DNA from 2 places in the Paenibacillus sp. FSL H7-0756 genome. Region 1 is predicted to be linked to the other one. Evidence: riboswitches for the same ligand, from Rfam matches in the RefSeq annotation. Region 1 holds a riboswitch; the other holds the start of a gene.
The links. Region 1 has a riboswitch for cyclic di-GMP ahead of NST04_RS01570 (anti-repressor SinI family protein). Riboswitches for the same ligand answer to the same signal wherever they lie in the genome.

Region 1 (7,360 bases):
GGTGCTGCGCGTGTTACGGATCAGGCTCTTCGGCGCCATGATGACCAGCGGCCGGGCATCCGGTTGTCCGCAGAGCGCGGCCTGACGGCGGAGCAGATGGAAATATTGCGCAGCGCTGGTCAGGTTGGCTACAGTCCAGTTCTCCTCGGCGGAGAGCTGCAGGAACCGTTCCATTCTGGCGCTGGAGTGCTCCGGTCCTTGACCTTCATAGCCGTGAGGCAACAGGATTGTCAGATTGCTGCGCTGCGTCCACTTGGCGCGGCCGGCAGAAATGAACTGGTCGATAATGACCTGAGCCGCATTGGCGAAGTCGCCGTATTGAGCCTCCCAGATAACGAAGGTCTCCGGTGCGAACACATTATAACCATATTCGAAGCCGAGGACAGAGGCCTCGGACAGCGGACTGTTGTAGACGCCGAATGAAGCGCCGGCATCACTCAGCTGATGCAGCGGAGAATAGAGTTCACCGTTCTCGCTGTCATGCAGCACCAGATGACGGTGGGCGAAGGTACCGCGCTGTGAATCCTGCCCGCTGAGGCGGATCGGCGTGCCATCCTTCAGGATGGTGGCGAAGGCAAGCGTCTCTGCCAGAGCCCAGTCCACCCGCTCGCCGTCATTCAGTGCATCCTTGCGGCGCTGCAGAATCCGTTCCAGCTTCGGATAGACCTTGAAGCCGGCCGGTACGCGCAGCAGCTCGCGGTTAATCTCCTGCAGCCCGGCCAGCGGGAAGGCAGTCGGACGCTGCTGGGGACTGTCGTTATCCAGCGCGACGGCGGTTTTGGACTCCGCATTCTTCTGTTTGCCTTCCTTCATCTGGTCAAAGGCCTGCTGAAGGACGCTCTCCGCCTCCGCAATCATGTTCTTGACATCATCCGCTGTGATTACCTTCTCACGCTCCAGGCGTTCAGCATAAGCGCGGTACACAGTAGGGTGGTTCCGCACTTTGCCGTACACAATCGGCTGGGTTGTCTCGGGATCATCCATTTCATTATGCCCGTGGCGGCGGTAGCCGATCAGATCAATCAGGAAGTCCTTCTTGAACATATGGCGGTAAGCACTGGCCAGACGGACTGCGGCAATACAGGCTTCCGGGTCATCGGCATTGACATGCACGATTGGAATTTCATACCCTTTGGCCAGGTCGCTGGCATAATGGGTGGAGCGGGAATCCTCGCTCTCTGTGGTGAAGCCGATCCGGTTATTGACGATAATATGCACAGTACCGCCATTCTGATAACCCTGCAATTTGCCGATATTAAGCGTCTCTGCGACAATGCCCTCTCCAGGGAAGGCGGCATCGCCGTGCATCAGCACAGCCATAGCCTTGCTTGTGTTCAGCTTAGGCAGTCCCGGAGCGTTGCGCTCTTCCTGTGCGGCGCGGGTGAAGCCCTCGACGACAGGATTGACGAATTCAAGATGGCTCGGGTTATTGGCCAGCGTGATCCGGGTGCGAACGGTCTCACCTTCGCGGACGGCACGGTCAGCCCCGAGATGGTACTTCACATCACCGCTCCAGCCGTAGGTCACGCCCATGGAGCCTTCCGAAGGGAACAGCTCCTTGTTCGGCGAGTGATGGAATTCCGAGAAAATAATATCATAAGGCTTGCCCAGAATATGAGCCAGCACATTAAGTCTTCCGCGGTGGGCCATGCCCATCAGGATATGCTCTGCGCCGTCATGCGCGGCGGCCCGCACAATCTCATCCAGCATCGGCACGAGGGCATCATTGCCCTCCAGGCTGAAGCGCTTTTGGCCGACAAAGGTCTTGTGCAGGAAGGTCTCGAAGTGCTCCACCTGAACCAGCCGCTTCAGCAGGTCTTTGCGCTCTGTATTATTCAGCGGGGCAGGGGAGGTCATCGATTCCGCCTGGCTGTTGAGCCAGCGCAGCTCGCGTTCATCATGTACATGCCCGAATTCGTAGGCAATGGTCTGGGTATAGGCCTGGCGCATTCTGTGGACGGCATCCATCGCGGTATGCACATCCGCAGGGGCATTATCCCAGATCAGCGAAGCAGGCAGAGCATTAAGATCCTCGCGGGTAAGCTCGTAGGTCTCCAGCTCCAGCCATTTGGCCATCGGGTTCGTGCTGCGCTCCAGCGGGTCAATGTCTGCGGCCATATGGCCGTATATCCGAATATTGGCGATCAGCTTCGAGGCCTTAACAGCCTTCTTGAGCCACTGCGCATCTGCTGATACGGCAGGGCTCGGAGCCCTCTCGGCATCGGGTGCCAGCGGAGGGGGGCCGGATACGGTGAAGAGATCACGGTAATGTTGTTCAACAGAAGAGGGGTCCTTGACAAATTGCTCATATCTTTCTTGGATGTAGCCCAGGTTGGGGCCGTAATATTTGCTCCATACTGTGTCGTTATAGGGCTCTTTGACTGCCATGAATAGGTCCTCCTAACGGATAAACTCCACGCGAGGCATCCAGTGTGCCACTTGGCGGAGCTGCAAATGTTTGCGGTTTCATTCTCACCTTATTGTGCTACTTTCCGGCGGGGTAATCAATTCATACTTTCGGTCAATCCGTTCGCAATTTGGCATGATTCATTACAGTATTCATACGGAACTATCATAAATAAGCAAAATTCCCCTCCGCTTCTTTTGCTTTTGTTAATTCTTAAGTGCTATCTAACTATAAATTCCTATCACAGTCCGTCATCTATACAAATGGGTAATTGTCTCTATACGAGGTTGCGCGCAGCGGTAAGACGGAGCAGTTAGAGTTCCCTTTAGTATATTTAAACTATTAGCTAGGGTTTGAACTTGGGACTGGAAATATTTATACAAGACGCTGGCAATTTCAGCTAAGTTTCCTCACATTTTATCATAAAAAAATTCCAGAAAACGACACACTAATCGCGCATGATCTTGTATAATGTTATTGCGGAGAACGGTTTCATCGATTCTTGCCAGATCCTTTCATGATGGAGAGGGTCCAGTTAAAGGTAAACCTGCCGAAAGACAGGGGCACAAAGTCTCGGATCTAAAGTAGAGATACTACAAAGTAGCAATACTACTATGATGGCCGGACTGCCTGGGGACGCGAAAATTCTAGGAGGAGATTTCTTGGATATGTCCAACCAGGGGAATGACGAGCTGCAGGCAGTAGATCTGGATTTAGAATGGGTGCACTTGCTGATGTCTGCCAAGCAGGCGGGGATCGCGGCGGAGGAGATCCGCCGGTTTCTAAGTGAGAAGGCGCTCCAGGCGATGTAAGGCGGTCATCATTGTTCGGATACATACAGAAAAGGCACAGCGTCCGGTACGCTGTGCCTTTTCTGTATGCCGCTTGAAAGCATGCCTTCGCCGAAGGCGGCCTCCCTGCCGTGCGGAGTCTTCCCTGTGACATACAATGCTGTGTTTAGTTGTCCTTTTGTTCCATGCGCCATTTCTGGTAATCGAGGAATTCCTTGAATTCACGTTTGCTTATACCGGAGGCCATAGCCTCCTGAACCAGCCGGAACCATTCCCCGTCCAGGGCCTGTTCTTCCGTCTCTGCCAGTCCGCCATACAGCAGTGCATGAATGGATACCTGAAGCGCGTCAGCGATTTTTTCGATGAATTGAATGGAGGGGTTGGATTGAATATTCCGTTCCACATTACTGAGGTATGATTTCGCCACATCAGCCTTATCCGCAAGCTCGGATAGCGAATAGCCCTTCTCCAGCCGGAGTTTGTGGATGCGGCTTCCCATAGTATCTGACACGATTACAACGCCCTCCGTACTTTTTTGGTAAAAGATAAGAAGTGATATGCTTCGCGCTATACCGTATCCCTATCTCTCTCGCGGAAACGGCACCGCCCGTTCATAGGAGGGACGGCAAAGCCGTTTTCACTTGTCAGTATAACAAAAAACCGCAAATCGGACAAAATCATTGAGCCGGCAGCCTGTAGAAAAGAAAATAGCACACCCGGCCCGGTTGGGGAAGGATGTGCTGTCTTGATGGATTCCTGATCTACTTGGCTTCTCCCACTCCTTGAAGAGCATCGAAGGTCCAGTTCAGAGCTAAGCCGTCACCCTGAAAAATGTTCTGATCGAGCGTATTGTCCACGAACTCGAAGGCGATCTTAAAGGTCTTGGAACCGGCTGCGGCAATCCCTCCCGGCAGGATACCTGCTGCTACGAGATCGTAGCTTGGGGTGTTCTTCAGATCCTTCAGGGAGATCTCGGACAGCACATGACCGCTTAGTGAACCGCCGGTGTACGAATTATCCAGGAGCTTGACCTTGAAGTGGTCTCCGAGATCCTGGCCCGCATTGTCGCCCTTGGCATCGGTTACGGTGTATGTGGTAGCGAGCTTGAGGAATTTGATATCCAGTGTGCCGTCATTGGACAAGGTAAAGGTGCGGACGGTGTAGTCTCCCGGCTTCAGATTCGTCAGCGCTACCGGAGTATTGAAGGAGGAGCCGAGCTTCAGCGTACCTGCGGCGAAGGTTGCGGTGCTTGTGGCTGTGGAGCTGAAGTAAGCGAAGGTGCCCCCGCCGATTAAAGACAAGCCCAGTGCTGCCGATGCTACGCCAAGACCCAATGTTTTTTTGATACCCATGATTGATTTCCTCCTCGAATGGTTTGTTTTGTTGGTAAATTATTTGAGACTGCCTTTTTCCTGGTTGGCTTCAAAATTCAGCGTCAGCGCAAGCGTATCGCCCTGATAATAGTTCTGCGGCTGGAGGGTTTCCTTGAAGGCAAACTGGATAGTCAGGTTATCCGAGGTACCGGCTTTAATGCCGGATTTCTCTCCGCCTAAGATCGCTCCGACAATTCCCCGGGCCACGAGATCGGGACTCTCTTTCTCCAGATCGGCCAGCGAGATGACCAGGAGCGGCAATTCTTGCTTATCCTTGTTCGCGAGGAAGGTCACAATAATATCATCCTTGAAATTATGGGAGCCGTTGTCTCCCAGAGCGTCTGTAATAGCCGATGAGGTGTGCAGTACCACTTTGGGAATGTTAAGCGTCCCGTCATTTATAAGCTTGAAATCTCTTAAGATGCTGTCTCCCGGCTTGAGGTTGCTGAGATTAACAATGACAGAGGGATCAGATTTAAGTGATAAAGTTCCGTTGTTAAAAGAAGATGAAGAAGTAGAAGTACTGCTGAAGTAAGCGAAGGTGCCTCCGCCGACCAGGGTCAAGCCTAATGCTGCCGATACAACTCCGAGACCTAATGTTTTTTTGACGTTCATTTGTTCATCCCTCTCTTAATGAGTCTATTGGGTGCATAGCCGGTGCTTCCGGCAAGCTGTATTGTGGCTCCGCGTTTCGTAAACGGGAGAGGACAATCGGTCATTGTACAAGGTCAGTCAAAGTATCAGGGGTGCCGGCGCTGGCTGCGGATGAGGAGACATTTTTCTTTTCCAGTGCCGCAACGGCCTTCCAGGAAGAATACAGCGCGTAGAGGAGCAGCAGCAGTCCGGGAATAATCATCAGCACTACGCTTCCGGCTTTGGAGACTGCGAAGCTCATGGCATAGCCCACATAGGGTACGGTTACACCGGTGTACTCACCTACTACATTCGTGGAGCTGACGGCTGCTGTGTCGGCGGCATCATTATTGTCGCCCTTGGTGGTGTAGCTGGCTTCCCCCAGTGCATTGTTCAGCTCGGCATCGACCACGCGGTGGGTGATCAGAATATTATCGGGATTCAGAAAAGTGATCACATCGCCTTTCTGAAAACGGGTCATGTCCCCGCCCGGCTTAATGGCTACAATGGAACCGGTCTGGATGCCGGGCTCCATGGAGCCGGACAATACCGTTTTGATCTGATAGCCGAAGAAGGAGGGCTCGCCGCCGGAGGCTTTGGAGATCACAACGGCTGTGATCAGCACCAGGAACACTAGCAGAATCAGTGTGGAGATGATCGTATTGGCTATTTTTCGGATGCGCATCTTATTCGCCGCCTTTGCTGGTGTCGGATTGTGGAGACGGTGTAGCTGTAGGAGAAGGCTGCCCGCCGTCCACGACAGTACCTGGAATTACGCTGCCTGGTTCATGATCTGGAGTTGCCACCGGTAAAAGAATCTCAGGCGCAGGCGTGGCCGCTGGAGCAATAACCTCTGCTGCTGCTGAAGCTGTGGGGACTGGATTGTCCTGTACAGGAGCTGTTGGAGCGGGCTCCTCTGCCGGCTGGCTTTTGTCGGGAGGACTGGTTGCGGGCGGCTGGTTCTGGGCTTGTTCATGCTCCAGCTTCAGCGCTTCGTCAGCAGCCTTCTGCTTCTCTAGGGCGAGCCGTTCGGCTTCCTCCGCTCTGGCTTTCTCGGTCTTTTCAAGTGCCAGGCGTTCCTCTTCCTCTTGCTGTGCCTTCGCCTTGTCCTCAAGGGCCGTCTTGGCGTCAGCGATTTCTGCCAGCCGTTCCTGCAAGGTGTGGATTGTGGAGGACAGGGTATCCTTGGACGCCGTTAATTCGGTGTTCAACTGCTCGTACGCGGCCAGCAGCGCGGGGGAGACCTGCGAATCTGCCTGATAGGCGCTGGTTACGAACGAGAGGATAGGCTCCTCGGCTGGGAAGCTGTAGTCATCCTGCCGGAGTAAGATGCGGTCGGGATTGCCGGTAGGCAAGGATCCGCCGATATCATGAATCGAGCCGAGGTATTGCACAATTCCGCTTAACGTCTCCGCCAGCGTCTCCGACAGAATCCCGCTTTGATGAAGACTCTCTTGAATCTGGTCGAAGAACTGTGCATCACGGATTTCCAGACAGTTAGGATCGAGATTCACCATATAACCTCCGAGCTTGTGCAGGATGGCCGCTGCGTAGCCAATTTCCTGCAGGATTTGTTGCCAGACCGTCCCGTTGAAGCTTAGTTGCTTATCCAGCAGATCGATCTCGCTGCCAGCTTGAGTGAGCTCAGACGAGAGTTCGTCCGCAGCCTGACCCAGCTCTGCAAGCGATAGCTCTCCGGTAGCGGCTGAGGAGGTGTTATACACTCCACTGATGCTATGGCTGCCAAGGGAAGATTTCAGCTCTATGAGGGTGCTTAGGTGCCCGCTGAATTCGGACAACAGCTGTTCAATCTGACCCGGGAATACCGAGCACAGCCCGATGGAGCTGATCTGCTCCTGTGAGGTGTTGAACTCTCCATAGGTGCTGCCGATCTGGCCCGAGGTGTAGATCAGAAGCACAGAGACAGCCATACCCGATTGCAGAATCCGCAGGCCGAGCCTCCTGGTTTTTCGTTTGCGCCGCTTGGCAGATCTGGGGTACATAGCTAAGCCCCCTCTCAACTTGCTAATGAGTTATTCGTTATATTCGTTCTTAATAAAGAACGATATCGTAAACAAATCATACACTGCGCCGCTTGAAAAAGAAAAATCTTAATTTCAGCGGAATGTTCGCAATAAAGTACGAATTGGGTGCGA
Region 2 (7,360 bases), on a different contig from region 1:
TCGTCACGGATATCCGCAGCGCCGAGATGATCAAATATGCCTCGAATGCTTTTCTGGCGACAAAGATCTCCTTCATTAATGAGATTGCCAACATTTGCGAAAAGGTAGGAGCAGATGTCACCGAAGTCGCAGGCGGCATGGGGATGGACCAGAGAATCGGTTCGACCTTCCTGCAGGCCGGTATCGGTTATGGCGGCTCCTGCTTCCCGAAGGACACCAATGCGTTGATCCAGATTGCCGGTAACGTGGATTATGAGTTCAAGCTGCTCAAATCCGTCGTTGAAGTCAATAAAGGCCAGCGCTTCATGATTATCTCCAAGCTGCATGAATCGCTTGGCAGCCTGCGCGGCGCGGTCATCGGCATCTGGGGGCTTGCCTTCAAGCCCAATACCGATGATGTCCGCGAGGCCCCGGCCCGTGAGATTGTTGAGGCGCTGGTAGCCGAAGGCGCCATCGTGAAGCTGTATGATCCGATTGCGGCCGATAACTTCCGCAAGGAATACGATCACCCGCAGCTCCGCTGGTGCGGACTGGCGGAAGAGGCTGCCGAGGGCAGCGATGCTGTCTGCCTGCTGACCGACTGGAGCCAGTTCAAGGAGATCAACCTGCACCAGCTCGCCGGAACCATGCGCCGCCAGGTGCTGATCGACGGCCGCAACGTCTATAGCAAAGAGCAAATCGAAGGCACCGGCCTCGAGTACATCTCTGTCGGCCGCCCGCAGATGGGCGGGCTTAGCGGATTCTCCGCCAGCGTGGCTGGCGCGGTGTAAGGCCGGCTCAGCCTTGCTGAACGCGCCACGCCGGGGGTGGTCTGCGCGGTGAAATAAGAGGTATAAATCCCCTTGAATGCGCCGAAAGTGGGCTGCGCGGTGAAAAGAGAGGGATAAATCCCCTTGAATGCGCCGAAAGTGGGCTGCATGGTGAAATGAAGAGCATTAGTGCCCCTGATTTCTCGAATGTTGGCTAAATGAGCAAATGAAGAGCACAAGTGCCTGTACTTAAACTAACCAGCTTCTGCCGCCGCAAACTTATGCGGCGAGCCCTTGGCACAAGAGTCTTGAATTCCGGTCTTGAATTCCATTGTCTTGGATTCTCTTGTCCTATACTCTTGTTCTTTCCAGCCGCTAACTCAGCGGTGACGCCTTGGAACAAGCGGCACTTAAGAGTCTTTGAGCCTCTGAGCCTTTGAATCTTTCGCCGCTGGAACAATATAGCGGCAGCCCGGCCCCCTTGCCGCTACAACAAGCGGCAATACCCGGATCTTTAGCCGGGAGCTTCGCCTGCGGGCGAAGCGGATATAAAAAGTAAAGCCGGTTATGAAATGGAGTGGAGAGGAATTTTGGAGCTGTAGGAGCGTTAGCGTCCGCCTTTGTCTCCGGATGTTATCTGCTGCAAGCAATATAATCAACAACATCTGGAGACAACAGCGGCCGTAAGCCCAAAATTCCTTGCAGCGACCCTCATAACAGGCGGGATTTTAACACACAGCCGAAATAAGAAATACCCAATAACAATACGATACGGAGGGTTCACTATGAAACTAGTACTTCTATCAGGCGGCTCCGGCAAGCGGCTCTGGCCGTTGTCCAATGATTCACGCTCCAAGCAATTTCTGAAGGTACTGGCAAGTCCGGCAGGTGAACCGGAATCAATGGTACAACGGGTATGGAGACAGCTGGAGGAGAACGGCATGGCCGGGTCCTCTTATCTGGCGACCGGACGCAGCCAGGTGGAGATGATCCAGAGTCAGCTCGGCAGCGAGGTGCCGATCATCGTGGAGCCGGAGCGGCGGGATACCTTCCCGGCCATTGCGCTGACGGCGGCCTATTTGTATTCCATCGCGGGGGTGTCTCCAAGCGAGACCGTGGCGATTCTGCCGGTGGACCCATACGTGGAATCCTCCTTTTTCGAAACGGTGCTGCAGCTGGAGAACACCATGCTGGTGAGCGGGGCGAACCTGGCGTTGATGGGCGTAGTTCCCGAGCATGCTTCGGAGAAATACGGCTACATTATTCCAACCGGCGCAGATGCGGGAGCGAATGGTTATCTGCAGGTCAGCCACTTTCAGGAGAAGCCGGACCGTGTGCAGGCCGAGGAGCTGATCAGCCAAGGCGCGCTCTGGAACTGCGGGGTGTTCGCCTTCCGTCTGGGTTACCTGCTGGATATCCTGCAGCGCAAAGGATTGCCGCTGAATTACGAGGAGCTGCAGAAGCAGTATAAGCTGCTGTCGTCCATCAGCTTCGATTATGAAGTGGTGGAGAAAGAGGAGAACATCGTCGTGCAGCCGTACGCCGGATTCTGGAAGGACCTGGGTACCTGGAACACCCTTACCGAAGAAATGAGCAGCAACCATGTCGGTAAAGGCTTCGTAACAGCAGACTCCGAAGGCACCTGTCTCATTAACGAGCTGGATATTCCGATTACCGTGATCGGGGCGAAGGATCTGATTATCGCCGCCAGCCCGGACGGTATTCTGGTGACGCACAAGACCGAGAGTCCGCGGATCAAGGAAGTGCTGAAGTCTTTTGAACAAAGACCGATGTACGAGGAACGCCGCTGGGGTCATTACAAGGTGATAGATTATGTGAAATATGATGAGGGCAACGAGGTGCTGACCAAGCGGATTTTCATCAATGAGGGTAAAAATATCAGCTATCAGCTGCATCACAAACGCAGTGAAATCTGGACCTTCGTCAGCGGGGAAGCCAGTATTGTCATCAATGAGAAGATGCATACGGTGAAGGCGGGAGATGTGGTGCGGATACCGGAAGGGACCAAGCATGCCATTCTTGCTCTTACCGATGTGGAGTTCATTGAGGTGCAGACGGGGTCGGAGCTGGTAGAGGAAGATAATATCCGTATTACTCTGGACTGGGAGGATATAGCGCTACATCAGTTCATTTCGTAGGTCTAACTTATCTATTTAACCATTTGTTACAGAATCAAAACAGGTACTCGGAACTATTTATTCGGAAAAATTCGCGTTTGCTCTACAAAAAAATTGCATAAAGACGATAATTTACGGTAAGAGGGATTGATCCTTCCAAAACGACAAAGGCAAACCTGATCGAAAGACAGGGACGCAAAGCTATAGGGCCTTCGCAAGAGTGGCAGCCTGGCTACCGAAAGGAAGAGAATATTGTGAAAACTTACCGTAAGTCTCGTTTGCTCTGCGCTGTGCTGTCGCTGGCCGTGGTATTGTCTGCTGTACCTGTGGGACTGGGAATCGCCCCTTCCACCGTCAAGGCTGCCTCCTCTGAAGGAGCGCCGGTGAACCCTAACGCCTCAGCGGAGGCGGTCAAGCTGCTGAATAATCTGTATGGTATCTCGGGAAATGGAATCATTACAGGCCAGCATGACTATTTCGAGAGTCCGGATGAGCTGAGCAACAAGCTGAAGGGAACAAGCGGACAATACGCAGCACTGCATGGTTATGAGCTGGGAGCAATCGGTGGGCAGAGTGAGAGCGGAGTAGCTGCACAACGCAAAAATATCGTCTGGAGTGCGACGAACTGGTCCAGAGCGGGCGGCATTGTCGCCATGACCTTTCACCAGAATCTGCCGGGCACCAAGTACGAATGGTCCAATGTGCAGAAGTCAATCACCCAGGCGCAATTTAACAAATACGTAACCCCCGGAACGCCAGAGTATAATGCGCTGATCACCGATTTGGATAAAGTAGCTGTCTCTCTGAAAAGCCTGCGGGATGCTAAGGTTCCGATCCTCTGGAGACCTTACCACGAAATGAACGGCGGCTGGTTCTGGTGGGGGAAGAAAGATAATTTTACATCCCTGTGGAATATTATGTATGACCGGTTCGTGAACGTTCATCAGTTAAATAATCTGCTCTGGGTATGGAACCCGAATGCGCCTAATGCAAACTCCGATCCCTATCCGCGGACTTATCCGGGTGCGGACAGAGTGGATGTGCTGGCAGCAGATATATATAATAACGACTACTCCAATAAATATCATGATGATCTGACCAGTCTGGCTGGCGGCAAACCGATCGGCATCGGCGAGAATGGTGAAATGCCGAACATCTCGAAGCTGAAGCTGAATCAGCAGAATTACGTGTTTATGATGAACTGGGGCAAGATGCTCTACGAGAATAACAGCACAGCTACGATCAAGAATTTTATGAATGACAGCTACACACTGACCCGTGACCAATATAAGGCCTGGTCTGCTCCGGCGGCGGCTCCTAAGCCAACCGCAACGCCGACGCCTACAGCAACGCCGACGCCGACACCGACACCGACGCCAACCGCAACGCCGACACCGGCGCCAACCGCAACACCGGCGCCAACCGTTGCGCCGAAGCCGGTCCCAACCTCCGGTGATCCGGAGAGTAAGCCTGCCCAGAATGGCTTGCTTGGAGAATACTTCAAGAACATGACGCTCTCGGGAACACCGGTTATGGTCCGTAACGATGATGTCATCAGCTTCAATTGGCGTCAGAGTACTCCTAATGCCGCACTCGGCGTAGATTACTTCTCGATCCGCTGGACCGGCCAGATTAAGCCGGCTTACAGTGAGAGCTATCAGTTCTATACTACATCGGATGACGGTATCCGCTTGTGGGTGAACGGTACAGCCGTCATTGACAGCTGGGTTAAGCAGAGCGGAACGGCCCGCACAGGAACCATAGCCTTGACTGCCGGGCAACTATACGATATCAAGGTAGAGTATTACGAGAATGCAGGCGATGCGAATGTCCATCTGATGTGGCAGAGCCCCAGCCAGGTGAAGGGAACCGTACCTTCAAGTGCACTTTTCTCCAGAGCAGGCAACACATCCATACCTGCTCCGGCTGCAACAGCAGTACCGACAACGGTACCAGCAGCGACAGCAGTGCCAGCACCGACAGCAACGCCGGCACCAGTAACGACACCAATGCCAACACCAGCACCAACACTGACGCCAGCACCGACACCAGTGCCTACGCCAACGCCGACAGCGGCTCCTGTTCCCGTTCCTTCTCCTACAGCAACACCGGTGGATCTGCCGGTAGAAGTCCCTGCTGCCAATGGGTTGTACGCGGAATACTTCAATAACATGACGCTATCGGGCGAACCCGCTGCAGTGCGCACCGATGCGGTGCTTGATTTCAACTGGCGCCAAGGCTCGCCGGATGCCGCTATCGGCGTAGACTTCTTCTCTGTCCGCTGGAGTGGCAAGATTAAGCCGCTGTACACAGAGACGTATCAGATTTATACCCATTCTGATGACGGTATCCGCGTACGGGTGAACGGTGAGCTTGTGATTGACAGCTGGGTGAAGCAGAGCGGCACCGAACGCATGGGCAGCATCAGCCTGACCGCAGGCGAGCTGTATGATATTCAGGTAGAGTATTATGAGAATCAAGGGGATGCAAAAGCGCGGCTAATGTGGCAGAGTCCGAGCCAAGCCAAAGGTACCGTTCCGGCAAGCGCGCTGTTCCTCCCGTCCGCTTCCTAAGCTCATAAGGTCCGCAGCTGTGTTCATCATTGGCGCTGTTACTGGTTAAGACGTTACAATTATAAATCCTGTAAGCCACTCTTAATGGCCCTGCTTACCAGCAGGGCTACTAAGCTATAGAAAGGCAGATAATCCGGGAGGCTTAACCTCCGGGGCCTGCCTGAGAGTGTGGCTGGAGAAAGGAGATTACATTGAACACTTACCGTAAGTACAGGCTATATACAACTATTTTTCCTCTAATCCTTATCCTTTCATTACTTCCATGGGGGGAAGGGCGCAGTCTGCCCGCAGCCGCCAAGGTTACGGCACCTGCCGCCCCCGCTCCCATAAAGCCCATTAATCCTTCGGCCTCCAAGGAGGCTTCCGCACTGTTAAGCTATCTTAGTAATCTTAGCGACAAGGGGATGATATCCGGCCAGCATGATTACCTGGAGAGCCCCGATGAATTCAATAATAAGCTCCGCACAACAAGCGGCCGCTATGCCGTTCTGCATGGCTATGAGCTGGGAGCCATAGGCAACCAGTCTAAGGAGACCATTGCCAGACAGCGTCAGGCTGTCGTGGACAGCGCCATACGATGGCATGAGGGCGGCGGCATTGTCGCCATGACCTTCCATCAGAATCTGCCGGGAACCGCGCCGGTATGGACCAATGTGCAGAAGCCGCTTAGCCAGGATCAATTCAAGCAGTACGTCACTCCCGGAACGCCGCAGTATAAGGCTTTGGTTGCTGAGCTGGATGAAGTGGCCAAGTATCTGGGTGAGCTGCGCGATGCCGGAGTTCCGGTGTTATGGCGGCCCTATCATGAAATGAACGGCGGCTGGTTCTGGTGGGGGCAGAAGGATGACTTTGCGAAGCTCTGGGACCTGGTCTATGACCGCATGGTGAAGACGCATAAGCTGAACAATCTGCTGTGGGTGTGGAATCCGAATGCCCCCAACAAGTCGTCTGAGCCGTATGCCGCCTATTTTCCCGGCACCGCCAAGGTGGATATTCTGGCCGCCGACATTTACGACAATGATTTCAAGCAGTCTTATTATGACAGCCTCCTGAAGCTTGCAGGCGGCAAACCAATAGGCATCGGGGAGAGCGGAGAGCTTCCAGACCCTGTCATCATGTCTCAAAAACAAAGCAAATGGGTATATACGATGACATGGGGCAAGATGCTGGTGGAGAATAATCCGCCCGTAAAAATCCAAAGCTTCATGAATCATAAATACACGGTATCGCGGGAGGACTATAAGCTCGCGGTGGGTACCAAAACGCATGCGGCGGCTGTAAGCTCAAGGAACGGCCTGAGGGGCCAGTATTATGGCAATATGGACCTGTCCGGCACACCGCTGCTTACCCGTAACGACAGCACCCTTCAATTCAACTGGCATGGCAATTCACCGGCCTACGGCCTGCCCAAGGATGCATTCTCGGTACGCTGGACCGGGACCCTTAAGCCTCTCTACAGTGAAAAGTATACGTTCACCGCTTCTTCGGATGACGGCATCCGCGTATGGATCGGCGGCAAGCTCCTGATCGACAGCTGGAAGAATCAGAGCAGCACGGGCAAGGAGGGCAGCATCACACTTTCTGCAAATACCCCCTACGCCATCAAGGTAGAGTATTACGAGAACCGCGGGGATGCCAGCGTCAGTCTGATGTGGAGAAGCCAGAGCCAGAAGCAGATGATAATTCCCCAGAGTGCACTGACGCTTCCTTAAGGAAGCTCCGCAGCAGAAGAAGCGTAACGTTATCCCGGTACAGCATAGAATTCCGGAAGAAAGCGAGGACAAGGGAATGAGGACTAGAGTTCAAAAGAAACCCGGTAAATATCTCCACAGGCTACTAAAATTTGCAGCACTGATCATCTTGGTTCTGTTGTCCGTCTCTATCTTCGGAGATTACGGGA

Region 2: it holds a riboswitch for cyclic di-GMP, as region 1 does, so the genes downstream of both, NST04_RS27505 (PA14 domain-containing protein) here and NST04_RS01570 (anti-repressor SinI family protein) in region 1, are expected to answer to the same signal.

The regions. Positions count from the first base shown of each region.
Region 1 covers NZ_JBBOVT010000001.1:352,533-359,892, reverse strand. The annotation lists gene NST04_RS01575 (2-oxoglutarate dehydrogenase E1 component) at 1-2,388, opposite strand, end outside; cyclic di-GMP riboswitch class I at 2,938-3,041, shown strand; gene NST04_RS01570 (anti-repressor SinI family protein) at 3,076-3,219, shown strand; gene NST04_RS01565 (helix-turn-helix domain-containing protein) at 3,365-3,697, opposite strand; gene NST04_RS01560 (TasA family protein) at 3,960-4,550, opposite strand; gene NST04_RS01555 (TasA family protein) at 4,590-5,186, opposite strand; gene sipW (signal peptidase I SipW) at 5,287-5,889, opposite strand; gene NST04_RS01545 (hypothetical protein) at 5,891-7,207, opposite strand.
Region 2 covers NZ_JBBOVT010000003.1:376,505-383,864, forward strand. The annotation lists gene NST04_RS27495 (UDP-glucose dehydrogenase family protein) at 1-770, shown strand, start outside; gene NST04_RS27500 (sugar phosphate nucleotidyltransferase) at 1,535-2,908, shown strand; cyclic di-GMP riboswitch class I at 3,047-3,127, shown strand; gene NST04_RS27505 (PA14 domain-containing protein) at 3,142-5,460, shown strand; gene NST04_RS27510 (glycosyl hydrolase) at 5,652-7,172, shown strand; gene NST04_RS27515 (discoidin domain-containing protein) at 7,249-7,360, shown strand, end outside.